DNA from 3 places in the Arthrobacter sp. YA7-1 genome. Region 3 is predicted to be linked to each of the others. Evidence: riboswitches for the same ligand, from Rfam matches in the RefSeq annotation. Region 3 holds a riboswitch; each other region holds the start of a gene.
The links. A riboswitch is a leader RNA that binds a small molecule or an ion and turns the genes downstream of it on or off. The one in region 3 is predicted to bind thiamine pyrophosphate.
Positions count from the first base shown of each region.

Region 1 (9,507 bases), 1.3 Mb from region 3:
CGATGCCGTCGATCAGCACACCGAGCCTCTGCAGGTAGAAACAGAGGTCCTGCACCATGTAATTGGGGCTGGCATTGCGGATCACGGTGGTACCGCTGCGGTGCGCGGCGGCCATGATGGCGTTCTCGGTTACGGTGTCGCCGCGCTCCGTAAGCACGAAAGTGCGGTCCTCGCCGTCGGCCGGCGGGGCCTGCACGGAATAGAAGCCGGACTTGGCCTCCACCGAGAGTCCGAACTGCCGCAACGCCTGCATGTGCGGTTCCACGGTGCGGGTCCCGAGATCGCAACCGCCAGCGTAGGGCAGTTGGTATGAGGCAGCCTCATCGAGGAGCGGGCCGAGCAGCATGATGACGCTGCGGGTTCGCCGCGCGGCCTCCACGTCCATGGAGGCGAGGTCCAGGGTTTCCGGGCGGCGGATGCGCAGATCGTTGCCGTTCAGCCAGGTGCATTCGACGCCGATGGAGGTCAGGACCTCGACGATCCGGTTGACTTCTTCGATCCGGGCAAGCCGGCGCAAGGTGGTGGTGCCGCGGTTGATGAGGCTCGCGCAAAGCAGTGCGACGCCGGCATTCTTGCTGCTGTTGACGTCCACCGAGCCCGAGAGCGTGCGTCCGCCTTCTACGCGCAGGTGGGTCATCTGCCGTTTTCCGACCTTGACGATGGTTCGCCCGAAGATCGACTCAAGGCGCTCAATCATGCGGAGGCTGAGATTCTGCTTGCCCTGTTCCATGCGTGCAATGGCGCTTTGGCTGGTGCCCAGTTCCGAGGCTAGCTGTCCCTGCGTCCAACCCTTTTCGCCGCGGGCGTCACGAAGAAGGAGACCTACATGTTCGGCAGTCGGTTGAGTCATAATCAACAAATATCACAGATGGTCTATTGATCAGATATTTTGTGATGCAACACGCCGATTCCGTCGAACAATAGTCACCTCGTGCGATATTCACGTTCTGAAGTTGGTCACTCGTGAATTACAACGAACCTGGGGGTCAACAAAATTCCCCGCCGGATTCCGGGCACCGAAAGCGCCGGGGGTTGACAGGTTCGCGCCCGCCGCGAAAGCCTCTCTCGAGTGAACCCCCGAAGCGGGCCGTCCCTTTCCGGACCCGATCAGGCTGGCGGCAGCCATCGACGACGACGCCCGCCTGGATTGGATCTGGCGCACCCAACTGACTAACAGTTGTTGTCGTTATGAGGCGCCAAAACGACAACAAATGCGAGCTAGTTGGGTTGCTTCAGCCAGACGAAGTGCCACGTCCCTGCCCATTGGGCCGCGAGCACGGCTGCGGCTGCGATGACCACCCCGCCGGCCAGAACCCAGACGTCCAGGCGGCTGTAGCTTGATTCACGGGCCCAGGTCCGCTGTCCCCCGCCGAAGCCCCGCGCCTCCATGGTCACGGCCAAGCGGGACGCCCGACGGATCGCCTGGACCAGCAGCCCGAAGCTTTGGCCGAGCATGGCCTTGACCCGTTGCGGCGGGCTTCCGTGCGAGCCGACACCCCGCGCGCGCCGGGCCATGCCGATGGTCTGCCACTCCTCCGCCATGAGCCCCACGAGCCGCAGCGCGGCCAAGGTACCCAGGACAAAACGGTGCGGCAGTTTCGCCTTCTGTGCCAGCGCATCGGCAAGATCGGTGGGGTCGGTGCAACTCATCAGGAGGATGGCCGGAAGCGCTATGGCAAGGCCGCGCAGCATGAAGCCGACTCCCAGCTGGAGCGAGCCTTCGCTGATTGACCAGATCCCGACGTCGAGCAGTGTCCTGCCGCTGCCAGCCGACAGGATCGCTGTGCTCCAGCCGCCCAGTATCGCCGCGATGATCAACGGCCAGCCGCGCTGCCAGAGCAAACGCACGGTAAGGCCCGCGAGCGGGAACAACGCCAGTTCGCCCAAGAGCGCCGTCGAAGCCGACACCAGGTCGATGGACAACGCCAGCACCAGGGTGATCAGGAAGACCGACACGAACTTGGCCAACGGATTGGCGCGTGTCAGGAGGGCATTGTTGCCGCGCAGTGTCAAGGCTTCCCTCATGCCGCACCTGCTTCCTGCCGGGCCCCGCCCCGGAGCGCAGGCTCGAGCCGCATCTCGGTGCCACCCAGGACGGAGCTGAATTCCCGATCGTGAGTCACCGACACAACGGAGGTTCCTGCATCGAGCAGTTCGGACAGGAACGAGGCAAGCTCAGCCCACGTGTTCGCGTCCTGGCCAAAGGTGGGCTCGTCCAGCACCAGGACCCGGGGGTGCGCGGCGAGCACCGTGGCCACGGACAGCCGGCGCTTTTCGCCCCCGGAGAGCGTGTACGGATTGGCGTCCACCAGATGCCGAAGGCGCAGACGCTCCAGCAATTCGTCCACCCGCTCCTCGCCGTGGCCAAGGTGCTTGGGGCCGAACATGAGCTCGTCGAGCACGCGGCCGGTGACAAACTGGTGCTCCGGCTCCTGGAAGACCGTCCCGATGCGCGAGATCAACTGCTGGGCCTTCCACTTGAACGGGTCCGTGCCGGCGCCGTCGCTGAGCCCGACGGCGGCAGTCACCGCGCCGGACACCGGCGCCAGCAGCCCCGCGAGGGTCAAGGCGAAGGTGGATTTTCCGGCGCCGTTGGGGCCCGTGATGGTCAGTGCCTGCCCGGCGAGCACCTCGGCGTCGAGACCGGACTGCACGGGAAGCGGCGGGATCGTCGTGAAACCCCGGCGCCGCGACCGTTCACGGGACACTGCGAGCTCCCGGGTGGCGAGGAGCAACTCCCCTCCCGACGCCCCGGAGCTCCCCGCCTCGAAGCCGGCCCCCGAGCCGGCCGCTGTACCCGAACGTGGCCGGGTGGCCGGGACGTACCCGGGCACCCAGACGCCCGCAGCAATGAGCATGTCCCTTGCCTGAACCAGCACCGTCTCGGGATCGCCGTCCAGGAGAACCGCCGGCGTCGAGCCCCCCGCAGAGGAAGAACTGCCAGGCTGGAGCACCACGATCCGGTCCACGAGGTCTTTCCAGACGGAGACCCGGTGCTCCACCACCACCAACGTGGCGCCGGTCTTGTCGAGGCAGCGGCCCACGGCGTCACGGACCTCCAGCACGCCGGCGGGGTCCAGGTTGGCGGTCGGCTCGTCCAGCAGGATCAATCCCGGCCGCATCGCCAGGATGCCGGCCAGCGCAAGGCGCTGTTTCTGCCCGCCGGAGAGGGCCGACGTCGGGTGGTCGAGCGCAAAGTTGCCGCTCGCGCTATTCCGCAGCCCGACGTCGTCGAGCGCTTCACCGACGCGCTTCCAGATCTCTTCCCGCGGCACGCAGAGGTTCTCGGCACCGAACGCGACGTCGTCGCCCAACCGGGAAAGCACCACCTGGGTTTCCGGGTCCTGCTGCATGAGTCCGGCACGGCCCCGCTGGGCCTTCGGCGACACGCCGTCCACCAGCAACGAGCCGGTCTCGTCGGCGTCGTCCCCTTCCTCGCCCAGCACACCGGCCAGTGCATGCAGGAGCGTCGACTTGCCCGCGCCCGAGGGGCCGAGCAGGAGCACGCGCTCGCCCGGGCGGATGTCCAGGTCGAGGGCATGGATGGCCTGCGTGGTGCGGCCGGCGTGCCGCCAGCCCCAGCCTTGGGCGGAAATGGCGGCGGGTCGCACCGCAGCAGGGGTGCCGGAATCAGGACTGGGCATCAGGAAAAGACGGGCTCCGAAGCGGCCTTGCGGGACGCGAACGCGCTCAGGACACCCGTCTTGGCCAGGCCGCGTGTCGCAACCCAGGACAAAGCTCCGGCAATAACGGCACCGGAAATGGTGCAGAACACGATGTACGCGAGCTTGTCGACGGGTTCGTAGGCGATGTTCCAGCCCCACGGCAGGAAGGAATCGTTGAGGCCGCAGAACAGGCCCGCGCCGGCACCGGCCAGCAGTGACACCGGCAGGTTGAACTTCTTGTACATGAAGGCCAGGAAGATGAGTTCCGCGCCGAGGCCCTGGAGCAGGCCCGAGATCAGCACCGTGGTGCCGTACTGCGAACCCATGATGAGCTCACTGGTGGCAGCCACCGTCTCGCAGAAAATCGCAGCACCGGGCTTGCGCACGATGAGCATGCCCAAGACTGCCGGAATCATCCACCCGCCGGCGATCAGGCCGCTCAGGGGCGGGTAGCCGGCGGACATAGGCGTGGCAACCAGAGCCATCTGGTCCCATGCCCAGAAGATCACGCCACCGGCGATGGAGATCAGCGCCGCCACGACAATGTCCACGACGCGCCAATTGTAGGCAGGCTTGGTGAGGCCCCGCTTTGCAGAAATACCAGTCATTTTGTCCTCCTGAGGAACAGGAGGGGAAAGTGTTTCCGGTTTCCTGCGGGCGGCTTCCGCCGCGCCGGTTCCGGACACTATGAGAACTCGACTCCCTTGCGCCGGTACTAGCCGGATCAGGTTCGAGGGTCTGCGGCTGTCCGCACTCTCAGCGCCCGTCCTCCGTGCCGCATTGCTGCGAGCCCGACGGCGGCGCTCCCCTGTCGTTATCAATCCGCCCTTTTGGGCGTGGTTCAGTTTACACCTTGACGGGGTTGCGGGCGCTGTGCCGGAACGCGAATCGGCGGATTCTGCTGGATCACTCGCGGGTTGGGCGCAGTCCTGCCCGGAATGACGCGGGCTGCCGCGGAAACTGGGAGAATGATCCAGCAGAATGTGACGCAGAAGCGCAGGCAAAGGAGCGGTCTTGGCAGGGATTGACGAAGCGAACAGCACGGCCGAACCGAGACTCGCCGCGAGCGTGATCCTGGTCCGCGACGCCGCGGTTCCGGAGGGCTTTCAAGATGCGGCGCGCGCTTTGGAAGTGTTCGTCCAGCACCGGGTGACCACGATGGACTTTGCCGCGGGAATGGTCGTTTTCCCCGGCGGGCGGGTGGACCAATCGGACAGCTCCGGCTGGGACTTCGCGGACGACGTCGTGGAGCGGCACGCTGCCGCGTGGCACCGGAGCAGCATCGCCGTCGAGCCCTCTTCCGCCCGCTTCAACGCCGGCCGCGTACTGGCGGCCGCACAGCGCGAGGTTTTCGAAGAGGCCGGGGTGAAGCTCGACGCCGCCACCCTCCGTCCGTGGGCCAACTGGGTCACCCCGGCAGACCAGCCCAAGCGCTTCGACACCTACTTCTACCTTGCCTGCCCGGTTTCCGGTGCCGAGCCAAGGCACCAGACCACGGAAGCGTCATCCTCCCTGTGGATGCCGGTCCGCGCAATCCTTGATGCCGAAGCCGCCGGAACGCTCAAGCTCATGCCGCCCACCTTGGCGCTGCTGGATGAGCTCCTCGCCCTCGGCACGATGGAAGCGGTGCTGGGGGAGAGCCGGGACATCGTTCCCGTGCGTCCAAAGCCGGGGGCCCTGCAGGAGTTCTTCCGGCTGAGGCACCAGCCGCCATCCGATGCTCCGGAACTGCCCTGAAGTGGGGTTAGGCTGGGGACGGTCCTGTTTCCTCCCGCAAGGAGTCCCGGAATGAACTTCTTCTTCAAACTGCTCGGTACCGGAGTAAGCATCGGCGCAGGCTTTGCCGGCACCAAGCTCGTCAACGCCCTGTGGGAAAAAACCACAGGCAACAAGCCACCCAAGGGCAACGACGACATGGAAGCGAGCCTGCGTTCCGCCCTGACCTTCGCCCTGATTTCCGCCGCTGTGAGCGCCGTCATCCAGGTTGTAGCGGGGCGGGGTACGAAGCGCGCCATCTCGCACTTCGAAAAGACACAGGACGTCGTCTAAGCGGACGGCCCGTCGTTAGCGCCCGCGCTCCCGCTATCCCGGGCGTCGCGGGCGTTGCCGCTCTCCCGGGCACTCCTCCCGTCGTCGCGCGTGCTCCCGGTGGGGCGCATTTCCGAAGCCGCTTCCTGGGCTTTCTCCGCTGCCCGTTGACCGGCTGCCCGCACCACCACAGCCTCGAGTTCGTCTATGCTCAGCAGCTCGGGGTGGAGGTGTTTGGTCCGGTAGCCTGCGCGGCCCACCATGTGTGCGGACACGGGCACGGTCAGCAGTTGGAAGATCCAGGCGACGGCCAGGATCGGCCACACCCACCATTCGCGCATCTGAAGCCCGATGGCCGCCAAGACAAGGAACAACCCGAGCACTTGGGGCTTGGTGGCTGCGTGCATGCGGCTCATCAGGTCCGGGAACCGCAACAGGCCGATTGCCGCGCCGAATGACATCAGCGCACCAACAATCAGCAGCACTGCCGTGACCACATCGATCACTGCGTCAACTCCGGTGGCATTAGGAGTCATTGACTTGTCCCCTTCGGTCGGCCACGAAGCGGGCCACCGTCACCGAGCCAACGAACCCGATCAGCGTCAGGGCGACGAGGAGCACAAGGTTGTTGAGGTGCCTGTTGACGGCCATGTCGATGGCCAGCGCTGCGCCCAATATGGCGAGCAGCACGTCCGAGGCGAGCACCCGGTCCAGCAGCGAAGGCCCGACGGCGATCCTGTAGATTGCGCCCGCCGCCGCGAGGCTAAGAATCACCGCCGTGACGATCAGCACGATGTCCTTCATGAGCCGGCTCCCCTCGTTGCAGGCCGGCCTTCGGCCTGGAGTGCGTCCATTTCGGCCCGGGTACCCATGATCCGGATCAGCGAGGCTTCGGTGTCCTGGACTTCCTTGCGCAGTTTGGCGGTGTCCACAACGTTGCGCACATTGAGCCCATGGATGTAGAGCGTGGACGTCGAGCGATCCACCTCCACCACCAAGGAACCCGGAATCAGCGAAATCACATGCCCTGTGGCCGTCACCATAAGGTCGGAACGGCTGCGCAGGGGAACAGCAACCACCGCGTTGGTTACCGAAGGACCCCGGAAGACCGCCAGGTACATGACCTGGAAGCTCGCGGCCACCACTTTACCGAGGAACACCACGACGAAAGGAATGGCCCGCAGCACGTTGAAACGCCCGCTGAGCTCCACAGGGGGCAAGTAGAAGACCCTGGCTACCACCACGGCGATCAGCGCACCGAACACCAGATTGCCGGGGCTGAAGTCCCGCCAGAGCGCACCCCAGACGACCACCAGCCAGACCAGCAGGGGCAACTCGGTGCGGAACGAGATCCGCTTGCGGCTCACTTTCCACCTCCCTGCGCTGGGATCGACGTATCCGGTCCAGCGATGTCCGGAACTTTCGCATTCCCGCCGAGCACGGAATGGATGTACGCCGTACGGTCCAGCATCTGGGTCGCAGAGTTTCCGGCCAATTGGAAGAGCGGACCCGCAAAGACGGTCAGGGCCACGCCAAAGACCACCAGCGCGGCGGTCGGCCCCACCATGGTCCGTGGAAGCAGCCCGACGGCCGCAGAGTCTTTCAGGACGGGGGCCGGGTACTCAGCGTCCTCGGGCTTCCGCCAGAATGCGCGGTTCCAGACGCGGGCGATCGCCAACAAGGTCAAGAGGCTCGTGACCACTCCCCCCACCACCAAAGTCATGGACAAGGGTGTCCCCAGGGCGATCCCTGCCTGCAGGAGTCCAAGCTTCCCCAGGAACCCGGAGAAGGGTGGAATTCCCGCGAGGTTCATCGCTGGAATGAAGAACAGCAGCGCCAGGAGCGGAGAGAGCTTGGCAAGCCCGCCCAGCCTGTCCATGGATGAGCTGCCGCCCCGGCGTTCGATCAAACCCGTGACCAGGAACAGGCTCGTTTGGACCGTGATGTGGTGGGCCACGTAGAAGACAGCTGCCGCAAGCCCGGCAACGGAAGACATGGCAAGCCCAAACACCATGTAGCCGATGTGGCTGACCAGGGTGAAGGAGAGTAATCGTTTGATGTCGCTCTGGGCTATGGCGCCGAGGATGCCCACCAGCATGGTCAGGAGCGCTACCACCATCAACGGGGTATTCAAGGTGTCACCAGGGAAGAGCAGGGTTTCCGTCCGGACCATGGCATACACGCCTACCTTGGTGAGCAGGCCAGCGAACACGGCGGTGACCGGTGCCGGCGCGGTCGGATACGAGTCAGGCAACCAGAAGGACAGCGGGAAAACGGCGGCCTTGATCCCGAAGGCCACGAGCAGCATGACGTGGAGCAGGTTCCTGGTGCCCGGATCCAGTCCGGCCAGCTTGATCGCGAGATCCGCCATCGTGATGGTTCCAGTGGCTCCGTAGATCATCGCAATGGCGATCAGGAACAACACCGAGGACACGACGGAAACCACCACGTACGTGACCCCTGCGCGGATGCGCGGACCGGTGCCCCCCAACGTCATGAGCACGTAGCTCGCCGTCAACAGGATCTCGAAGCCCACGTACAGGTTGAAGAGGTCACCCGTGAGGAAGGCGTTGGAGACACCGGCCACCAGGATCAGGTAGGTCGGGTGGAAGATCGACACCGGTGCCTCGCGGTCGCCGTCGGCCATGCCCTGGCCGGTGGCGTAAATCAGCACCGCGAGGCTGATGACGGACGAGACCACCAACATGAGCGAAGAGAACTGGTCCACCACCATCACCACGCCAAAGGGCGGTTGCCAGCCACCCAGGGTGACGGATGCGGTGCCCGTGGTCCATACCGAGGCAAGGAGCAAGCATTCCAGGAGCAAGGTAAGGGACAACAAACCGATGCTGACCACCCGTTGGGCCAGCGGGTTCCTGTTCAAGGCGAACGTGAGTGCGGCACCGAGGATGGGAAGTACGACGGCGAGCGGCGCCAGGCTGGCGATGTTCACAGGGGGCCTCCTTCCTTGGCTGCTTCGGTGACTGCCGTGACCGGGAACTCGGATGTTTCCTCGGGAACCACCGAGTCGTCCTCGGCGTCAAAGCTGGGTGTCTTCGCGACGCGCCGGTCTTCGGCGTCGTCCTGGATGTCGTCTTGCCGTGCCAACGCCCATGTCCGGTAGATGATGCCGAGCATGAATGCCGTCACCGCGAAGGAAATCACGATCGACGTGAGAATCAAGGCTTGCGGCAGGGGATCGTTGTAGTCGCGCGGATCCGTCGATTTGCTGAACAGCGGGGCAAGTCCGGCATAGCCACCCGTCGCGAGGATGAGCAGGTTGGTGGCGTTGGCCAGGAGCATGAGCCCCAGGAGAACACGGGTCAGGCTGCGTTCCAGGATCAGATAGATCCCACAGGCGTAGAGCACTCCCATGACGATCAACAAGGTCAAATTGACGCTCATGGGATTCCCTTTCCGGGCGCGGTGGCTGCGGACTCGCCAGTGGTTGCCGGCGACGCGACGGGGGCGGCGGATCCGATGCCCCCTTGATCCCCTGCGTCTGCGTCTGCGCTGGAGGTCTCTTCGAAGTGTTCGTCGATCTCGGCTCCCAAACTGCGCAGCACGTCCAGGGCCAGGCCTATAACCACCAAGTACACGCCGATGTCGAAGATCGTGGAGGTCACGAACTTGATGTCGCCGAACAGCGGTAGCCAGAACTCGATGATGGCGCTTTGGAACACCTGGCCGCCCAGAAGCAGCGGGACGAATCCCGCGGTGGCCGCCGTCGCGAGGCCGGTTCCCAAGAGCATGCCTGCGCTGATCGGCGCGGCTTCCCGCAGCTCGAACCGTCCGCCGGCCAGGTATCGGATCG
Region 1 covers NZ_CP110114.1:3,908,971-3,918,477, forward strand. The annotation lists gene OIT41_RS18260 (UDP-N-acetylglucosamine 1-carboxyvinyltransferase) at 1-850, opposite strand, end outside; gene OIT41_RS18265 (energy-coupling factor transporter transmembrane component T family protein) at 1,219-2,025, opposite strand; gene OIT41_RS18270 (ABC transporter ATP-binding protein) at 2,022-3,644, opposite strand; gene OIT41_RS18275 (ECF transporter S component) at 3,644-4,273, opposite strand; TPP riboswitch at 4,349-4,485, opposite strand; gene OIT41_RS18280 (NUDIX hydrolase) at 4,680-5,402, shown strand; gene OIT41_RS18285 (DUF4235 domain-containing protein) at 5,454-5,714, shown strand; partial or broken gene mnhG (monovalent cation/H(+) antiporter subunit G) at 5,849-6,229, opposite strand; gene OIT41_RS18295 (monovalent cation/H+ antiporter complex subunit F) at 6,219-6,497, opposite strand; gene OIT41_RS18300 (Na+/H+ antiporter subunit E) at 6,494-7,060, opposite strand; gene OIT41_RS18305 (Na+/H+ antiporter subunit D) at 7,057-8,646, opposite strand; gene OIT41_RS18310 (Na(+)/H(+) antiporter subunit C) at 8,643-9,098, opposite strand; gene OIT41_RS18315 (Na+/H+ antiporter subunit A) at 9,095-9,507, opposite strand, start outside.
Region 1: linked by a shared signal. The riboswitch ahead of OIT41_RS18275 (ECF transporter S component) and the one ahead of thiD (bifunctional hydroxymethylpyrimidine kinase/phosphomethylpyrimidine kinase) in region 3 are both predicted to bind thiamine pyrophosphate.

Region 2 (9,507 bases), 480 kb from region 3:
CTCCTGTATCCGGGCGTCGCCGTTCTGTTTGCGTGTCGCGAACAAACCGGCTCACGGCAGAGCTTCGGGTCGCGCCACTGCCCCGGCTTCCTTGGCTGCCCGGCTGACGTTCATGGCTGCCCGGACATCGCGTTGGGTTACTTCGCTCCCGGCGTCGTGGGAGGTGTAGCGGATCGACACCCGGTTGTACCTCCAGTCCAGGTCCGGGTGGTGGTTCTGTTGCTCGGCGATCTGCCCGACGGCGGCAATCAGCTCGAGTGCCGCCGCCGACGTCGGGCATTTATAGACCGTGACGAGGCTGCCCAGGCGGTACCGCCAGTCCGGCAGATCCGCCAAGGCGTCGTCGATCGCGGACTTGGTGAGGATGTCATCCTTGCCGGCCATGGGGGGCTCCTTCGCTGACAGGGGATTCACACGAATCCGCCGACGGCCGGCAAAAACCCGCTAGAGAAACTCTGCCCGGCCTTCCATGGCCGATGACGCCAGCGCGTGTTCCCGGCGCGGGATGCGGCCCGCCTGCTTCGCCAGCCTACCGGCGATGACCGCGTGTTTGAAGGCCTCGCCCATCTGCACCGGGTTCTGCGCGCGGGTCACTGCGGTGGCCAGCAGCACGGCGTCGCAACCGAGCTCCATGGCCAGTGCGGCGTCGGACGCAGTGCCGATGCCGGCGTCGAGCACTACCGGCACGGAAGCCCGGGACACGATGAGCTCGATGTTGTGGGGATTCAGGATGCCCAAGCCGGTACCGATAGGCGCGCCCAACGGCATCACCGCCGTTGCTCCGAGGTTTTCCAGCCGAAGCGCCAGCACGGGGTCGTCGTTGGTGTAGGCGAAGACCTTGAAGCCGCGGTCCACCAGCTTCTCCGTTGCATCCACCAACTCCACGGCATCGGGCAGGAGCGTCTGCTCGTCGGCGATGACCTCCAGCTTGACCCAATCCGTTTCCAAGGCCTCCCGGGCAAGTTCGGCTGTCATGACAGCGTCCTTGGCGGTAAAGCAGCCGGCAGTGTTGGGCAGGACACGGATGCCGTGGTCCACGAGCAACTGGAACAGGGAACCTGTCTCCGTCGGTGAGTACCTCCGCATGGCAACGGTGGTGAGTTCGGTGCCGGAGGCCAACAGAGCTGCTCCCAGGCCGTCCAGGCTCGGGGCTCCGCCGGTTCCCATGATGAGGCGCGAACCGAACTCAACACCATCGATTACCAGGGCGTCGGTTCGGGTGCTTGCTGCGTGAGTGCTTGCTGTGGTCATGGTTCAGCCTCCCTGTACTGCGGTCACGATTTCGAGTTCGTCGCCCTCTGCGAGCGCGGTGGCAGCCCACTGGCTGCGCGGCACCACTTCGGAATTGCGTGCGACGGCGACGCCGATCTTGCGTCCGTCGGCCGCCTGGCCGCTGGGGTCCACAACCCGTCCGGTGATGTGGCTGACGAGTGTGGTCACGGACGCGCCGTCGCTCAGTGTGTGGTCTGCGCCGTTCAATTTGATGTTCATGCGTGGTCCTTCGGAAGGAGATGTGGGGTGTCGGCCGACGGGCCGCCTGTGGATGCCCTTGCTGCAGACAGCGGGCGGGAGAAGCGGTCCGGGCGGAATTTGTTCCACCGCGGATCGACGGTGCCATCCATGAGTCCGACGCAGATTTTCGCCGCTGCCGGGGTGAGGAGCACGCCGTGCCGGAAGAAGCCGCTGGCCACGATGAGGCCGGGCACGGTTCCTTCGCGACCTTCGACACGGCCCAACAGCGGTGCGTTGTCCGGTGTGCCAGGGCGGGCACGGGCGGTCGCTTCGAGGAGTTCCAGTTCGGCGACAGCCGGAACCAGTACCTGGGCGTCGCGGAGCAATTGGTACACGCCGCCTGCTGACACCGGGTTGGCTCCTCCCCCGGACGCCGACAAACCGTCTTCGCGTTGCGTTGCGCCGATCACCACGGTCCCGTCGTCGCGGGGAACGATATACACGGGCACTCCGCGCACCATCCCACGGACGGTGGCGGTGACAAGGGGCTGCAGATGCTCCGGGACGCGCAACCGCAGTATGTCGCCGTACACGGGACGCAATGGCAGCGACAATCCATCCGGCAGGCCGTTCAAGCGGGCAGCATCAAGTCCGTTGGCTACTACTGTTTCCGTGGCGAGAACTTTGGCGCCCGAGCCGAGCACCGTCCCGACGACGCGCCCGTCCTCCCACAGGAGGCCCGCCGCAGTGTCGTGGACCGCAAACCCGTCTCCTGCCTCCGCGATCCAGCTCGAATCGCCGGGCTGGTGGTTTGCCAAGGCGGCGAGAATCGCGGCCGAGAGCCGGCGCGGATCCACTTGGTGATCGCCCGGGATATCGAAAGCACAGGAAATCTGCGGGCTCAAGAGCGGCTCGCGCTCCCGCGCCTCGCGCAACGGAACGGATTCCACCACCAGGCCATGGGCGAGCTGGACGTCCCGAAGGTCGGCGAGCGCCCGGCGGTCCGCGGCGTCCGCACCGACGGCGAGAGTCGGCGTCGTGCGGTAACCCGTGCCGCGCCCGGCGCTTGAGCCGGTCACATTGCGTTCGAAGCCCGGCCACAACGCCGATGATTCGAGCATGAGCTCCAGGAGGTCCTCTTCCTGGTAGTGCAATTCGCTGACGGGCGCCAGCATTCCCGCTGCCGCGAACGTAGCGCCGCTGGCCGGTGCGGGATCGATGAGGGCAACCGAACGGCCGGATCTGCGGGCTTCCCCCGCGATGCCGAGGCCAATGACACCGCCCCCGATCACCGCGACATCCGCGTGGAGGGGCCCGTTCCGGGTGTTTGCTTCTTCCATGGAGTCCTTCCCTACGCCGGTACTAGCCGGATCAGGTCAAGCGGTCGGCGCTGAAGCCCTCTCAGCCGCGCGGCGATTGTGACCGCCGCCGCGGCTCCCGCGGTACCAGCCCAGTTTAGAGGAACTACTCTGTTTCCATGACCCAGCACGATGTCCACACCACCGCCCGCCTGTACCTCTGCACCGACGCCCGCAAGCAACAGGGTGATTTTGAGCAATTTGTCGATGCCGCATTCGAGGGCGGCGTGGACATCATCCAGCTGCGTGACAAGACGATTGAAGCCGCCGAGGAACTGGAACTCCTGGAGATCCTGCAATCCGTGGCGCACCGTCACGGCCGTCTCTGGGCAGTCAACGACCGGGCGGACGTCGCTTCCCTCTCGGGTGCACCGGTGTTCCATATCGGCCAAAAGGACATTCCGCTGCGCTCGGCCCGGAAGCTGCTCCACGACCCCACCATCATCGGCCTCTCCACGCACACGCCGGAACAGATCGACGCGGCCATCGCCGCGTCCCCCGGCCGCAGCGGCCTGGACTACTTCTGCGTCGGGCCGGTGTGGGCCACCCCTACCAAGCCGGGACGCTCCGCCGTCGGGCTCGATCTGGTGAAGTACGCCGCCAGCGCGGTGAAGCAGGCAGACGCTGAGACAGTCGGCGGCGTGGTGCTCCCCTGGTTCGCGATCGGGGGCATCGATCTGGGCAACGTCGAAGAGGTAGTGGAGGCCGGTGCAAGCCGCATCGTAGTGGTCCGCGCCATCACCGAGGCAGAGGATCCGACGGCGGCAGCCCAGGCACTCCTGGCCGCCCTTGACGCTGCGGCGGCCTAGCGAGACGCCGAAAGATTTTGGAGTTACCCTGACTTTCGTGTCACATCAGCGGATAGCCCCGAATGTCAGTGAAACGTCGAATCAGCTCGCGGAAGCACTGGCGGCGCTTCGGACTGAACTCGAGCTGCCTGCAGGCTATCCCGCTGAAGCGCTGCGCGACGCCGAAGCGGCGGTTTCCGGACACACCCTGCCGGTGCAGGACCTCACGGACGTTCCGTTCATCACGATCGACCCGGCCTCTTCCACGGATCTCGATCAGGCGCTCTTCATCGACCGGTCCGGCGATGGTTACAGGGTCCTCTACGCCATCTCCGATGTGCCCTCCTTCGTGCCCCCGGGAGGAGCGCTCGACGCCGAAACCCGCCACCGCGGGCAAACGTACTATGCCCCGGACGGCCGCATACCGCTGCACCCCGAGATCATCAGCGAGCACGCCGGAAGCCTGTTGGCCGGCCAGACGTGCGGCGCGTTCGTGTGGGACTTCGAACTCGACGCCGAAGCGGAGTTCCGCACCGTCTCTGTGAGTCGGGCAAGCGTACGCAGCCGCGCCAAGCTCGACTACAAAGGCGTGCAGGCGGAGATCGATTCCGGCGCGGCCGATCCCGTCCTCCAGCTCCTCAAGGAGGTCGGACTCAAGCGGGTGGAACTCGAACGCCGCCGCGGCGGAGCCAGCCTGAACATGCCTGAGCAGGAAATCGTGCAGCTGCCCGACGGCGAGGGCTACAGGATCGTCGCAGCTCCCTCGCTGCCGGTGGAGGACTGGAACGCCCAGATTTCGCTCATGACCGGGATGGCAGCCGCCCAGCTGATGCTCGACGGCAAAGTGGGAATCCTACGGACCATGCCCGCCCCCGATGAGCGTTCGTTGCTCCATTTCAAACGGCAAACCGGGGCGCTTGGCAAACCTTGGACCGAAGGGACCAGCTATGGCGAGTACCTGCGGAGCCTCGATGCCAAGGACCCCCGGCAACTGGCCATCCTCCATTCAGCGGGACTGCTTTTCCGTGGTGCCGGTTACACGCCTTTCGACGGCGAGGTCCCGGACAGCGTGATGCAGTCCGCCATCGGGGCACCCTATGCCCACACCACCGCTCCGTTGCGCCGCCTGGTCGATCGATTTGTCCTGGTCATCTGCGAGGCGCTCAGCAATGGAACCGAGATACCAGCATGGGCCCGGGACGCTTTGCCGAGCCTGCCCGAGATCATGGCGTCATCCGACCAGCTGGCCGCGAAAATGGAGCACCTGGCCCTGGACACGGTGGAGGCAGCGCTCCTTGTCAACCACATCGGACAGGAATTCGACGCCGTGGTGATTTCCGGATCGAAGCCCGCCAAAAACAACGGAAACGGCAACGGGAACAGCCACAACGGCAACAACGGAAACGGCAACGGGAACGGAGCCCAGCACGGCCCCTACGGTGTCGTGCAGATCGCCGAGCCCGCGGTCACCGCTCGTTGCGATGGCGAAATGGAGTCCGGAACGAAGGTCCGCGTGAAACTGCTTCACGCGGACATTGCCACCCGCCAAATCACCTTCGAGCTCCTCCCGTAGCGCACTTCGTTCGCGGGCCCGGGACCGCGATCCGGGGTTTATTGTCCCCAGACGCTAGACTGTGTAAGTAGTAATGGATGCCCGGTCGTTGATTCAGTTCATTTTTTGACATCAACAAGCCCGCCCCTACGCGATCTTGAGATACACCAGCTGGTCCCCAGTGCCAGTATTTAGATAGCCCGCGATCGGCTTCCACTGGATTTGCTTGCGCCCATCCGTGCTCCGGAACGGCCCTGCCACAACCGTTGAGCACGCAGCGCAGCCCAAATGAATAAGGAAAACTCCACTGTGAGTGAATTGCACACCCATGAAGTTCTGACAGACGGAACCGAAACGATCGAACCCGAGGAAACCATTTCCTCGGATGAAACACCCCACGAGATCGCGGAAAAGACCTTCGCCGACTACAACGTCCGCGCAGACATCGTCGAATCCCTCGCCGACGCCGGAATCACCCACCCGTTCCCCATCCAGGCCATGACCCTCCCGGTCGCCCTGGGCGGTCACGACATCATCGGCCAAGCCAAGACCGGTACCGGAAAGACCCTCGGCTTCGGCATCCCGGCGCTGCAGCGCGTCGTCGGACCGGGCGACGCCGGCCACGAGAAGCTCGCAGTCCCGGGTGCGCCCCAGGCCCTGGTGATTGTTCCTACCCGCGAACTCGCCGTCCAGGTGGCAAACGACCTCCAGACGGCATCACGGAAACGCAATGCCCGCATCGCCACCATCTACGGCGGCCGCGCTTACGAGCCCCAGATCGAAGCCCTGCAAAAGGGCGTCGAGGTTGTTGTCGGCACTCCCGGCCGCCTGATCGACCTGTACAAGCAGAAGCACCTGAACCTCAAGAATGTTCGCATGGTGATTCTCGACGAAGCAGACGAGATGCTTGACCTCGGCTTCCTCCCCGACGTAGAGACCCTGATTGCCGGCACACCCGCCGTCCGCCAGACCCTGCTCTTCTCGGCCACTATGCCTGGCCCGGTCATCGCCATGGCGCGCCGCTACATGACACAGCCCACGCACATCCGTGCCGCCGACCCGGACGACGAAGGCCTGACGAAGCGCGACATCCGGCAGCTCATCTACCGTGCCCACAGCATGGACAAGGTGGAGGTCGTCGCCCGCATCCTGCAGGCCCGCGGCCGCGGCCGGACCATCATCTTCACCAAGACCAAGCGCACCGCGGCCAAGGTTGCCGAGGAACTCGTGGACCGCGGCTTCGCGGCCGCCGCCATTCACGGCGACTTGGGCCAGGGCGCCCGCGAACAGGCCCTCCGGGCCTTCCGCAACAACAAGGTGGACGTCCTCGTGGCCACCGACGTCGCCGCACGCGGCATCGACGTCGATGACGTCACGCACGTGATCAACTACCAGTGCGTCGAAGACGAAAAGATCTACCTGCACCGGGTGGGCCGCACCGGCCGCGCTGGCAACAAGGGCACAGCCGTGACGTTCGTCGATTGGGACGACATGCCGCGCTGGGGCCTCATCAACAAGGCGCTTGGCTTGAGCTACCCGGAGCCCGTGGAAACCTACTCCTCGTCGCCGCACCTTTTCGAGGAACTGGACATCCCCGCAGGCACCAAGGGCCGCCTGCCCCGCGACAAGCGCACCCTCGCAGGCGTCGACGCCGAGGTCCTTGAAGACCTGGGCGAGACCGGCAAGAAGAACTCCCGTTCCGGAGGCGATTCCGGGCGTGGACGCACCGCTCGCGCCGGCGGGCGCGATGGTGGCCGTGAAGGTGCACGCCGCGGTCCCAAGTCCGGCGACGCTCCGGCCCGCGAAGGAGACGGTGATGGCGGCCGCAACCGCACGCGCCGCCGTCGTACGTCCGAAGGCGAAGCAGCCCCCGCGGAAGGTTCGGCCCAGTCTGCCGAGCCCCAATCCGGGCAGGCGCAGTCCGGCGAGGGCGCCGACAAGCCGGCCCGCGCACGCCGCTCCCGCACCCGCCGCCGCAACGGCGAAGTGGTCTCCGCTTCCGGTGCATCCGGCGAGAGCACCGAGGCTTAACGGCCTCAATGACTGACACTGTTTGGGCGCCGGACGGTAGCAACTTGGTGGTTCACGCGGACAACGCGGTTTTCCTCCCGACGCTGCCGGACGGCGCCTTCACACTGATTTACGTGGACCCGCCCTTCAATACGGGCCGGGTCCAGAGCCGCCAGGAAACGCGCATGGTCCGCAACGCCGACGGCGACGGCGACCGCGTAGGTTTCAAGGGCCGTTCCTATGACACCATCAAGGGCGCCCTGCACCGCTACGACGACGCGTTCAGCGACTACTGGTCCTTCCTGGAACCCCGGCTCGTGGAAGCCTGGCGACTGCTCGCCGACGACGGCACCCTGTACCTGCATCTCGACTACCGCGAGGTGCACTACGCCAAGGTCATGCTGGACTCGATCTTCGGCCGGGAGTGTTTCCTGAACGAGATCATCTGGGCCTACGACTATGGTGCACGCGCCAAGAACCGCTGGCCCACCAAGCACGACAACATCCTCGTGTACGTCAAGAACCCCGCCAAGTACCATTTCGACAACGCCGAGGTGGACCGTGAGCCGTACATGGCGCCGGGCCTCGTGACGCCGGCCAAGCGCGAACTGGGGAAGCTTCCCACGGACGTTTGGTGGCACACCATCGTTTCCCCGACCGGCAAGGAAAAGACCGGCTACCCGACGCAAAAGCCGGAAGGCCTCGTCCGGAGGATCGTCACGGCGTCCAGCCGGCCAGGAGACTGGTGCCTCGATTTCTTCGCCGGCTCAGGCACGCTCGGCTCGGTCGCGTCGAAGCTCGAGCGCAGGTTCGTGTGCGTGGACCAGAATGCCCCGGCTATCGACGTGATGCGGAAACGCCTGGACGGCAAGGCCACCTTCCACCCCGTCTAACGGACCACCGAACTGCCCGTGCCCAACTCCTCGATGCGGGCCAGGACGTCGGGGGACGTCAGGTTCTCGCCGAGCAGATTGGGTTTGCCGGTTCCGTGGTAGTCGGACGAACCGGTCATGAACAAGCCGTGTTCAGCGGCCAGGCGCCGCAGGAACACGCGGCCTTCCTCGGGATTGTCTCGGTGCTCCACTTCCAGCCCCAGGAGGCCGGCGTCGATCATTTCCCGGTACGTCCGATCCCCGACCACCCGGCCGCGGGCCGAGGCCACCGGATGTGCGAAGACGGGAACTCCGCCCGCCGCCCGGACGAGCTCGACGGCGAGCGCCGGGTCCGGTGCGTAGTGCTGCACGAAGTAGCGCGAGTGCGAAGTCAGGATCGCGGTGAACGCCTCGGAGCGGCTCGCCACGGCACCGGCCGCCACGAGGGCGTCTGCAATGTGGGGCCGGCCCACGGTCGCACCCGGAGCCACATGGTGGATGACATCGTCCCAGCTCAAGGGGTAGTCCTCCGCCAGGAGCGTGACCATCCGCTTGGCGCGGGTGAGCCTCGCGTCTTTCGCCTTGGTGATTTCCTCGAGCAGGCCGGGGTGTGCGGGATCGTGGAGGTAGCTGAGCAGATGGACGCTGATCCCCTCCCGGGTGCGGCACGAGATCTCCATCCCCGGCACGAAAGCCACCCCGAATTCGAGGGCCGCGACGGAGGCCTGCTCCCATCCGTCAGTGGAGTCGTGGTCGGTCAGGGCCACCACATCCAGACCCGCAGCAGACGCGGAAGCGATCACTCCCGCGGGAGCCTCGGTCCCGTCGGAAACATTGGAGTGCGCATGCAGGTCGATCTTCACTTTCCAAGCGTATTTGATTACGGACGGCTTGGACCGTCGCGCCGCTGGCCTAGTATCGGCCTTGATGGGACGATTGGACGGTGAACGATGCAGATAACACCCAAAACGGTGAAACCACAGCCTCCCAGCCCTTGGAGGAGCGCGTCAACAACCGCTCCCAGCGGCCCACATCCGATGCCTTCAAGGCGTTCATGGCCGGCAATTGGGCGCCCGCGCCGCAGGTGACCCCTGCGCGTGACGCCGTCGCAGACCACGCCGCCACGCGTCGTCGGGCGATCTCCGGCAAGTTCGCGGGCCTGCGCCTCGTCGTACCGGCCGGCCCGCTCAAGGTCCGCTCCAACGATACCGACTACCGTTTCCGCCCCCACTCCGGTTTCGCCCACCTCACGGGCCTGGGCCTGGACCACGAGCCCGACGCCGTGCTGGTCCTGGAACCTGTCGAGGAAGGAACCGGCGACGACGGCGGCAACCACCTCGCGACGCTTTACTTCCGTCCGCTGGCCGGCCGCGACACGGAACAGTTCTACGCCGACTCGCGTTCCGGTGAGTTCTGGATCGGCGCCCGTCCGACGCTCGCCGAATTCGAAGGGCGCCTCGGACTCAGGACGGCGC
Region 2 covers NZ_CP110114.1:3,056,089-3,065,595, forward strand. The annotation lists gene OIT41_RS14255 (4a-hydroxytetrahydrobiopterin dehydratase) at 52-384, opposite strand; gene OIT41_RS14260 (thiazole synthase) at 445-1,251, opposite strand; gene thiS (sulfur carrier protein ThiS) at 1,255-1,491, opposite strand; gene thiO (glycine oxidase ThiO) at 1,488-2,792, opposite strand; TPP riboswitch at 2,784-2,903, opposite strand; gene thiE (thiamine phosphate synthase) at 2,930-3,619, shown strand; gene OIT41_RS14280 (RNB domain-containing ribonuclease) at 3,657-5,171, shown strand; gene OIT41_RS14285 (DEAD/DEAH box helicase) at 5,460-7,181, shown strand; gene OIT41_RS14290 (DNA-methyltransferase) at 7,190-8,053, shown strand; gene OIT41_RS14295 (PHP domain-containing protein) at 8,050-8,895, opposite strand; gene OIT41_RS14300 (aminopeptidase P family protein) at 8,976-9,507, shown strand, end outside.
Region 2: linked by a shared signal. The riboswitch ahead of thiO (glycine oxidase ThiO) and the one ahead of thiD (bifunctional hydroxymethylpyrimidine kinase/phosphomethylpyrimidine kinase) in region 3 are both predicted to bind thiamine pyrophosphate.

Region 3 (9,507 bases):
CAGGATCACGGCATTGCCGCTCTTCAGGGCAAGTCCGGCGATGTCGACAGTGACATTGGGGCGGGCCTCGTAGATCGCTGCGACCACGCCCATCGGCACGTTGACCTGGCGCAAGCGCAGTCCGTTGGGGAGGGTCTGGCCCCGGACGACGTTGCCCACGGGATCCGGCAGGCCGGCCAGGTTCTCAAGCGCCGCCACAAGTCCGTCGATGCGCGCAGGAGTCAGCGTCAAACGGTCCAGCATGGCAGCGGAGGTTCCGTTGTTGCGGCCGGACTCGACATCCTTGGCGTTGGCGGCGACGATTGACGCTTGCTGTTCCCGGAGGGCTGCGCCGATGGCGTGCAACGCGCGGTCCTTCCAGGCACGGTTCGCCTGGGCCATGCGCCGCGCGGCCTGACGCGAACGGTCCGCAATGGAATGCACGGCCGCTTCCACCTGCTCGGGCGTGAGCGGCGCGGTTCCCAGCTCCGGGGTTTCCGGCACCTGGCCGGCATTGCCGGAAGCCAGGGTGTCAGTCATCACAGGAGAATCAGGGGTAAGGGCCTCAGTCATTCTCCAAGTTTAGTGGAGCGGGGCTGCTGAACCAGTACGAGGTCGTCAACATGAACAACTACGCGGTCATATCCGCGGCCAAGGTCCTTGGCGAGCTCCTTGGTCGAGCGGCCAAGCATGCGGGGAAGCTCTTCAGCGGAATAGTTCACCAGGCCCCGGGCAATCACGGCGCCTTCGGCGGAAACCATCTCCACGGGATCGCCGGGCTCGAAGTCTCCCTGCACCGACGATATTCCGGCGGGCAGCAACGAGGTGTGACGATCGCGGACGGCCCGGACGGCGCCGTCGTCGAGCACCAAACGGCCGCGGACCGAAGCGAGGTGGGCCAGCCACAGCAGGCGCACCGGCTTGCGGTTTCCGTTGATGGCGAACCACGTGCCCACGTCCGCGCCGGCCAGTGCCGCTGCGGCATTGGCCGTGGACGTGACGAGGGCGTGGATGCCGGAGCCTGCGGCGATCGACGCAGCCTCCACCTTGGTGGTCATGCCGCCGGTTCCGACGCCGGCTTGGCCGGCCTTGCCGATGGTCACGCCGTCGAGGTCGGCGGGACCGGTGACGAGTGGAATCCGCTTGGCGCCCAACGACGGCGGACCGTCATACAAGGCGTCGACGTCGGAAAGCAGGACCAGCGCGTCAGCCCGCACAAGGTGCGCCACCAAAGCGGCCAGGCGATCGTTGTCACCGAAGCGGATTTCGTGCGTAGCCACGGTGTCGTTTTCGTTCACGACGGGCACGACGCCGAGGTTCAGCAAGCGGTCCAGCGCCCGGTAGGCGTTGCTGTGCTGCGTGCGGCGCATCAAGTCATCCGCCGTCAACAGGACCTGGCTTACCGTGACCCCGTGTGCCGCAAACGCCTGCGAATAGCGCGCCATCAAAAGCCCTTGGCCCACACTGGCCGCAGCCTGCTGCGTGGCGAGGTCCTTGGGACGCTTGGCGAGGCCGAGCGGCGCGAGGCCCGCCGCGATGGCACCGGAAGAGACCAGGATGATCTCCGTCCCGGAATTGCGCTTCTCAGCGAGGGCGTGGACGAGGGCCGTCAGCGCTTTCTCCGAGATGCCGCCCTTGATGCTGGTCAGCGAGGACGAACCCACTTTGACGACGATCCGCTTGGCGCCGGCCAGGGCCTGGCGTTCTGCGGTGTCGTCGCCCGTAGCGGCTTCAACGATGCGGGCCGTGCTAGTCGTCATTTTCGGCTTCCAGGCCGCTTTCCTTCAGGGGCTTGGGCAGACGACGTCCGCTGACGGACTCGGTCCAGATGCCCGCCTTCCGCTCGGCTTCGAGCTCGGCCCGTGCGGCAGCCTTGGCCTCGCGGCGTTCGATCTGCTCGTCCCGCTTCTGCGAACGGGTGGGACGATCGCCGATGTCGGCAACACGGATGTCGGTGCCTCGAGGCGTCGCCAAGAGTTCGGCACCTGCCATCATGGTGGGCTCCCAGTCGAAGACGACGCCGTCCTCTTCGCCGATCACCACGGTGTCGCCCGGGACGGCACCCATCTTGAACAACTCGTTTTCGATGCCGAGCTTGGCCAGGCGATCGGCCAGGTAGCCGATGGCTTCCTCGTTGGTGAAGTCAGTCTGCTTGACCCAGCGGACCGGCTTCTCCCCCAATACCCGGAAGAGCGGCTCGAGGTTCTTTTCCTCGCGGCGGATCGTGAAGCCGGACTCGTTGACAGCACGGGGGCGGAGAACGGGCGCTGCGACCTTGGGAGGCGCAATGGCAACGGCCTTGCGGGCGGCCATGACGATCTCACCCATGGCGAAGCTCAATTGGCGCAAGCCTTCATGGCTCGTAGCGGAGACTTCGAAGACGCGGTAGCCCCGCTGTTCCAGTTCGGGACGGACGAACTCGGCCATGTCCCGACCGTCAGGCAGGTCCACTTTGTTGAGGACCACAAGCTTGGGGCGCTCGTTCAAAGGGACAACTTCGCCGTCAACGCCGGCGTAGCTCATGTCCACGGCGTACTTGTCCAGCTCTTGCTCGATGATCGCGAGATCGGAGAGCGGGTCCCTGTCCGCTTCCAAAGTTCCGCAGTCCAGCACGTGTACCAACGCCGCGCAACGCTCCACGTGGCGCAGGAAGTTGTGGCCGAGGCCCTTGCCCTCGCTCGCGCCTTCGATCAGCCCGGGAACGTCGGCGATGGTGAACCGGACGTCACCGGCCTGGACCACGCCAAGGTTGGGGATCAGGGTCGTGAACGGATAGTCGGCGATCTTGGGCCGAGCCGCCGACATCGCCGCGACGAGGCTCGACTTGCCTGCGGAGGGGAAGCCAACCAGTGCGATGTCCGCAATGGACTTCAGTTCCAGGACGATGTCGCTGGACTCGCCTTCGATACCGAGGAGGGCGAAACCGGGTGCCCTGCGCTTCTGGGAAGACAACGACGAGTTACCGAGGCCGCCCATGCCGCCTGCGGCGGCGACGAACTCGGTGCCTTCACCGACGAGGTCGGCGAGGACGACGCCGTCCTTGGTCTTGACCACGGTGCCGTCCGGGACCGGAAGCACAAGAGTTTCACCATTCTTGCCACCGCGCCAGTCGCCCATGCCGGGACCGCCGTTGGTCGCGTGGCGGTGCGGAGCGTGGTGGTAATCAAGCAAAGTGGTGGTCTGGGCATCGACGCGCAGGATGACGTCGCCGCCATTGCCGCCGTTGCCGCCGTCGGGTCCGCCGAGCGGCTTGAACTTCTCGCGCTTAACAGAGACACAGCCGTGGCCGCCTGTTCCGCCGGATACGTGAAGTACTACCCGGTCTACGAAGGTCGCCACGTGTTTCTCCTCTTTGTGGAAATTACTGCTTGAATGCGCGTTGCGGGCTCATGCGCCGCCGCCCGCCCTAGTAAATTCTAGTGCGGTTAAAAAGACGGGTGGAGCGGGCCATACGGCCCGCTCCACCCGTTCAGAACGTGTTATTACTCTGCAGCTGCAGCAGCAACGATGTTCACTACGCGACGGCCACGGCGAGTACCGAACTCAACCGCACCTGCCTGCAGGGCGAACAGGGTGTCGTCGCCACCGCGGCCGACACCGGCGCCCGGGTGGAAGTGGGTGCCGCGCTGGCGGACGATGATCTCGCCTGCGGAAACGACCTGGCCACCGAAGCGCTTCACGCCGAGGTACTGGGCGTTGGAGTCACGACCGTTGCGAGTGGAGCTCGCGCCTTTTTTATGTGCCATTTGAAATGCCTGCCTTTAAATTCTGGGGAATCTGTTGAAAACCTGAACAGCAACCAGTGGTTACTTGATACCGGTGATCTTGATCTTGGTCAGTTCTTGACGGTGACCCTGGCGCTTCTTGTAGCCGGTCTTGTTCTTGAACTTCTGGATGACGATCTTCGGACCACGGAGGTCTTCGAGGATCTCAGCCGTAACCTTGACCTTGGCCAGATCCGCAGCAGCGGAGGTGACCTTGTCACCGTCCACCAGGAGCAGTGCGGGCAGCTCAAGGGTGCTGCCGGCTCCACCGGGGACGCGGTTCAGGGTTACGTAGTCTCCAACGGAAACCTTTTCTTGGCGGCCGCCTGCGCGGACAATCGCGTACACCACTTGGGCACTCACTTCTCTCGACGTTTATTACTAAATTTGCGTGCGGAACCCCGATCCGAAAACGGGCCTGGTTCACGCTGTGCCTCAACGCCGTGGACTCCGTTACGGAATCCATGAGTCATCCCTCGAACAAATCCACGTGAAATGTCAATTCCACATGAAAGGTCTCTAGGGGCATAACCCAAGTGTTGGCGTAAGCACCGAAGATCTAGATTACGCTAGTTTCGCCTTCGGCTGCAAATGAGGCCAGGTCCGGAGGCTGCCACGTGATGGCTGCCACAGACTGGCTATGCCGCCATCCGGTACCGTGCCCGTCAACCTTACCCTGCCAGCCGGGAAAATCCCGGATCCTCACGCCGACACGCTGCGGCGTCCGACGGAATGGCCCCGCCATCCCGTCCTTCCGCACCAGGAAACCGGTTCAGCCGTGCAGCCTTGGGGCATCAAAGAACGCAGTTTCATAGCGGCAGGATTCGGAGAATGCCTCCATCATGGCCGTACGCTCGGCAGGAGAAGCGGCCCGTGCGGCGGCATCCGTGATGTCGATCGCCTGGCGGGTGGCCTCGGCGAACGCCTCGTCCGCGTAAGTACGCAGCCAGTCCGCATAAGGGTGCTCGTCCGACGCTCCGGCCTGAAGGTAGCCATGGTGGAGCTGCTGTCCCACCTCGGCGTACAACCAGTAGCAGGGCAGCACGGCAGCCAACAGCACGGCATAGCTGCCCGACGCCGACGCCGCGAGCAAGTGGTCCACGTAGGCCTTGGTGACGGGGCCTTGCTTTTCGCTTACCTGCCGTCCGCTGAGCCACTTCCGATGGAGCTCGGACTCGACTTCAAGGCACATCTGCGAGCCGCGGGCCCAGAACAGCTGTTCGTTTTCGCTGGGGGCAAGGGCGCTTGCCCTGGCCAGGACCCTCGAATAGCCGTTGAGATAGATGGCATCCTGGGACAGGTAGTAGCTGAACTGCGCTTCGCCGAGGCCACCGGTTTGCAAGTGCTGGATGAAGTCCAGGCCATAAATGGCCGCAAGTTCCGTTTGGGCGGCGTCCCACATCCGGACGGCGAAATCCCCTGGCTGCAGCTCTTGCTGGAGCACGTGGAAATGATGGATCGGCCCGTTGCCCTTCCCCACTTCCAGCACCTCGGACTGGGTCAGGGCCTCCTGTAGCCAAGGCTTGACCACGCGCAGTGCAGATTCCCAATCGCCGAGCCGCGCCTTGGCCGTCGCCATCGCCGACGACAGGGAACATCCCGTGCCGTGGCTGTTGCGGGTCTCCACACGTTGGGCGGCGAATTCCACCACGTCCTGGCTCAGGACTCCCCCGGTGTTGACCAGGGCATCGGGGCAGCCCGCTCCCTGCAGATGGCCGCCCTTCACCAGGACGGTGTTTCCGCAGGCAGCTGCCAGTCGCTTGCCCTGCTCCAGCGCCGATGCCCAGTCAGTCGCCTCAGCTTCGCCAAGCAGCATGGCCAATTCGGGAAGGTTGGGGGTCACCAAGTCGGCGAGGGGCAGCAGCTCCCGCAGTGCGGTTTCAGCGGATTCCGCGAGGAGCCGGTCTCCACTGGTGGCGATCATCACCGGATCCAGCACGACGACGGCGGGACGCGCCCCGCCGAGCCAGCGGCGGACTTCGTGGATGACCGCGGCGTCCCCGAGCATGCCGATTTTGACGGCATCGACCGTGATGTCGTCGCTGATGGCATCCAATTGCTGGCGCAGGAACTCCACGGGAGGCACATGGACGGCAGTGACTCCTTGCGTGTTTTGTACGGTGAGCGCCGTGATGACGGCCATGCCGTAGCCGCCGTTGGCCGCAATGCTCTTCAGGTCGGCTTGGATTCCGGCACCACCCGAGGGATCCGAGCCGGCGATGCTGAGGACCCTGGGGATATGGTTCTGGACAGCCTTGAGCGGGTAGACGGCCGATTGCGCCGAAACAGTCATGCGAGACATCCCTTCGCCGGTGCTAACCGGACAGGTTCAACGGGTTTGGTCTCAGCCGGCTTGGTGCGCGGCACCCCGTGTCAGTCCCCTAGCTTAACCCGGATCACACCCCGCCCGCTGAAATCGCCCAATGCAACCGGGGCGTGCGGGGGCCAGGTGAAACAGCCGGAAACGCAGAAGCCCCGGCCGTTTCCACGAGAGTGGAACGGCCGGGGCCCTGCAGGGTATTGCGCCTAGAGCTGGGACTTGGGCACGCCGACTCCGAGAATGATCGGTTCCGCTGCCGGCGCCGACTTGGCCGGTGCAGCGTCCGGTGCCTTGGCCTCGTGCGCTGCCCCGCCGGAGGCAGCCACAGCGACCTCGTGGTGCTCCACGTTGGTGGCGTTGGCGGCACCCTGGGCACGGCTGGCACTGCGGTTGCGGCGGCCTCGGCGTCCACGCGAGCCCGAGTCCGGGGATTCACCGCTTGCAACGCCCGCGCGGGCCTCTGCTGGGGATTCCTGGGCTTCCACGGCTGCCGGGACCGTACCGGGCGCCTCCCCGAGTCCCGCGAACGCCTGAGCCAACAGATCCAGGCTCATCGCAGGGGCGCCGCTCGCTGGCTCTTCCTCGTGGTGGACGAAGGGCAGGGCCACTTCCTCGCCGCCGAACCGCAGCACAGGCTTCGAACGTTCCTCGCCACCCGATGCAGCGGCAGGAGCCGGGGCGGCCGGTGTTGCGGGAGTTGCTTCGGCTACGTGCCCGTCCGCGAGCAATTCCGCCGCGTGGTGGAGCTCGTCGTCGTGCAGGTGGGCAGCGTGGGCCGCCGCCGCGATGGTGGCAAGGGCGGCGCGGGTGGCTGCCTGCCGGTTCGGATCAGTGGATTCGACCGTGTGGACCGGCACCGGAGGCGTGACCGGGAGTTCGGCAGTTCCCTGGCCCGCGCCCCTGCCGCGGCGGCGCTTGCGCTGCTCCGGGCGGACGGCCGGCTGTGACTCAGTGCGTGGGTGGTGGTGTTCAGCTGCCACCACGTTGGCCCGACGGTGCTCGACAGGCTCGTCGTGCGTGACGATTCCGCGCCCTGCGCATGTCTCGCACTGCTCGCCGAAGACCTCGAGCAGCCCGGTGCCCATGCGCTTGCGGGTCATCTGGACCAAGCCAAGCGACGTCACTTCGGCGACCTGGTGCTTGGTGCGGTCCCGGCCGAGGCACTCGACGAGGCGACGCAATACGAGGTCGCGGTTGGATTCAAGGACCATGTCGATGAAGTCGATGACGATGATTCCGCCGATGTCGCGCAAGCGCAGCTGGCGCACCACTTCCTCGGCAGCCTCAAGGTTGTTCTTGGTGACGGTTTCCTCGAGGTTGCCACCGCTGCCGGTGAACTTCCCGGTGTTGACGTCCACAACGGTCATGGCCTCGGTGCGGTCGATCACGAGCGAACCGCCGGAGGGCAGGAAGACCTTGCGTTCCAGCGCCTTGTGGATCTGTTCGTCTACGCGCCATGCCGAGAAAATGTTCTGGTCCGAGGTCCACTTCTCAAGGCGTCCCACCAGATCCGGCGCCACGTACGTGACATAGGCCTCGATGGTGTCCCAGGCTTCGTCGCCGGAGACGATCAGCTTGGAGAAGTCCTCGTTGAAGACGTCGCGGACAACCTTGATGGTGAGGTCCGGTTCGCCGTACAGGAGCTCCGGGGCCAGGATCTTGGTGGACGTGGACTGGCTTTCGATGCCTTCCCACTGGGCCCGCAAGCGGTTGATATCGTGCGTCAGCTCTTCTTCGGATGCACCCTCGGCGGCCGTGCGGACAATGACGCCCGCGTTCTCCGGGAGCCGATCCTTGAGGATCTTCTTCAGGCGGTTGCGCTCGACGTCGGGCAGCTTGCGGGAAATTCCCGTCATTGACCCGCCCGGCACGTACACGAGGTAGCGGCCGGGAAGCGAAATCTGGCTCGTCAGGCGCGCGCCCTTGTGGCCCACGGGGTCCTTGGTCACCTGGACCAGCACGGAATCGCCTGATTTCAGCGCGTTTTCAATGCGGCGCGGTTTGCCTTCCAGGGTGACGGCATCCCAGTTGACTTCGCCGGCGTAGAGCACTGCGTTGCGGCCGCGTCCGATATCGACGAATGCCGCTTCCATCGACGGCAGCACGTTCTGGACCTTGCCCAGGTAGACGTTGCCGATGAGGGAGTCCTGCTGTGTCTTCGACACGAAGTGCTCCGCGAGCACGCCGTCTTCGAGGACACCAATCTGGATCCTGTCGTCGCGCTGGCGAACGATCATCTGGCGGTCGACGGACTCACGGCGGGCCAGGAATTCGGCCTCGGTGATGACCTGGCGGCGGCGGCCGGTCTCGCGGGACTCGCGGCGGCGCTGCTTCTTGGCTTCAAGGCGGGTGGAGCCCTTGACGCTCGTGACGCGGTCCGAGCTGCTGGTGGACTCAACATGCGGGCGCGGAGCGCGGACACGGGTGACCGTGTTGGGGGGATCGTCGTCTCCCCCACCTGTCAGTTCCAGGTCCTGATCGCCACGGCGCCGGCGCCGGCGACGGCGGGAAGTCACGCCTTCTTCGAGGACATCCTCGGTACCGGCTTCTGCCTCGTCCTCGGATTCCGCGGCGGTTTCTTCTCCCGCGGCTTCATCACGCTCGGTGCCCCGGCGTCCACGACGGCCCCGGCTGCGACGCCGACGGCGGCTTCCGGATTCGTCCAGTTCGTTGTCCTCGGAGACTTCCTCGGCCTCGGCCCGCGGTTCTTCTTCGACGACGGCCGGACGGGCGACTGCGCTCAAGTCCGGCGCCTGGAAGATCATGGACGTAACGGAGCCGGGTTCCAGGAACAGCGAAGCGATCGGACTTGCGGATTCCGCCTCGACGGCCGGCTCCCCAGCGGTTTCCTCACTTGCTTCCTCGGGCACAACCTCCGCAACCGGAGCTTCGACCACTGCTTCTTCGGCAACGGGCTCGGTGCTCTTGGCTTTCGTGGTACGACGACGGCGGGCCGGCTTTTCCGGGGCGGCTTCGGCCTCTGCGGCTACTTCAGGTACGACGACGGCAGCATCCGGTGCCTCGCCGCCACCGGTGGAAGCGTCTTCGGCGAAACCAGGCAACGGTTCCGGAGTTTCGACCTTCTTGCGAGACCTGCTGCGCCGGACAGGGGCCTTGGGCTCAACGGTGTCCGCCGACTCGGCGAGCGGCTCAACGGTGGCTGCGGCAGCTCCGGCGTCGGGGGTTGCGTCCGCAGCGAGCGGCTCAACGGTGGCGGCAGCTCCGACGTCGGGGGTTGCGTCCGCAGGGAGCGTCTTCGGTGCCGCCTTGCGGCGGGTGCGGGTGACCTTCTTGGGTGCTTCAGTGGTCTCGGCGGACGCCGCATCTTCGGCGGCGGCTACAACTTGCTCATTATCCATATGTGGCAACACTCCTGCCCTTGCGCAACCGCCACATCCGGTGCCCAGAGGGGCAATATTGTCAAAACCCGCAGGCGTTGACAGA
Region 3 covers NZ_CP110114.1:2,579,863-2,589,369, forward strand. The annotation lists gene OIT41_RS12090 (glutamate-5-semialdehyde dehydrogenase) at 1-552, opposite strand, end outside; gene proB (glutamate 5-kinase) at 549-1,739, opposite strand; gene obgE (GTPase ObgE) at 1,729-3,318, opposite strand; gene rpmA (50S ribosomal protein L27) at 3,462-3,725, opposite strand; gene rplU (50S ribosomal protein L21) at 3,786-4,094, opposite strand; gene thiD (bifunctional hydroxymethylpyrimidine kinase/phosphomethylpyrimidine kinase) at 4,516-6,036, opposite strand; TPP riboswitch at 6,028-6,124, opposite strand; gene OIT41_RS12120 (Rne/Rng family ribonuclease) at 6,270-9,422, opposite strand.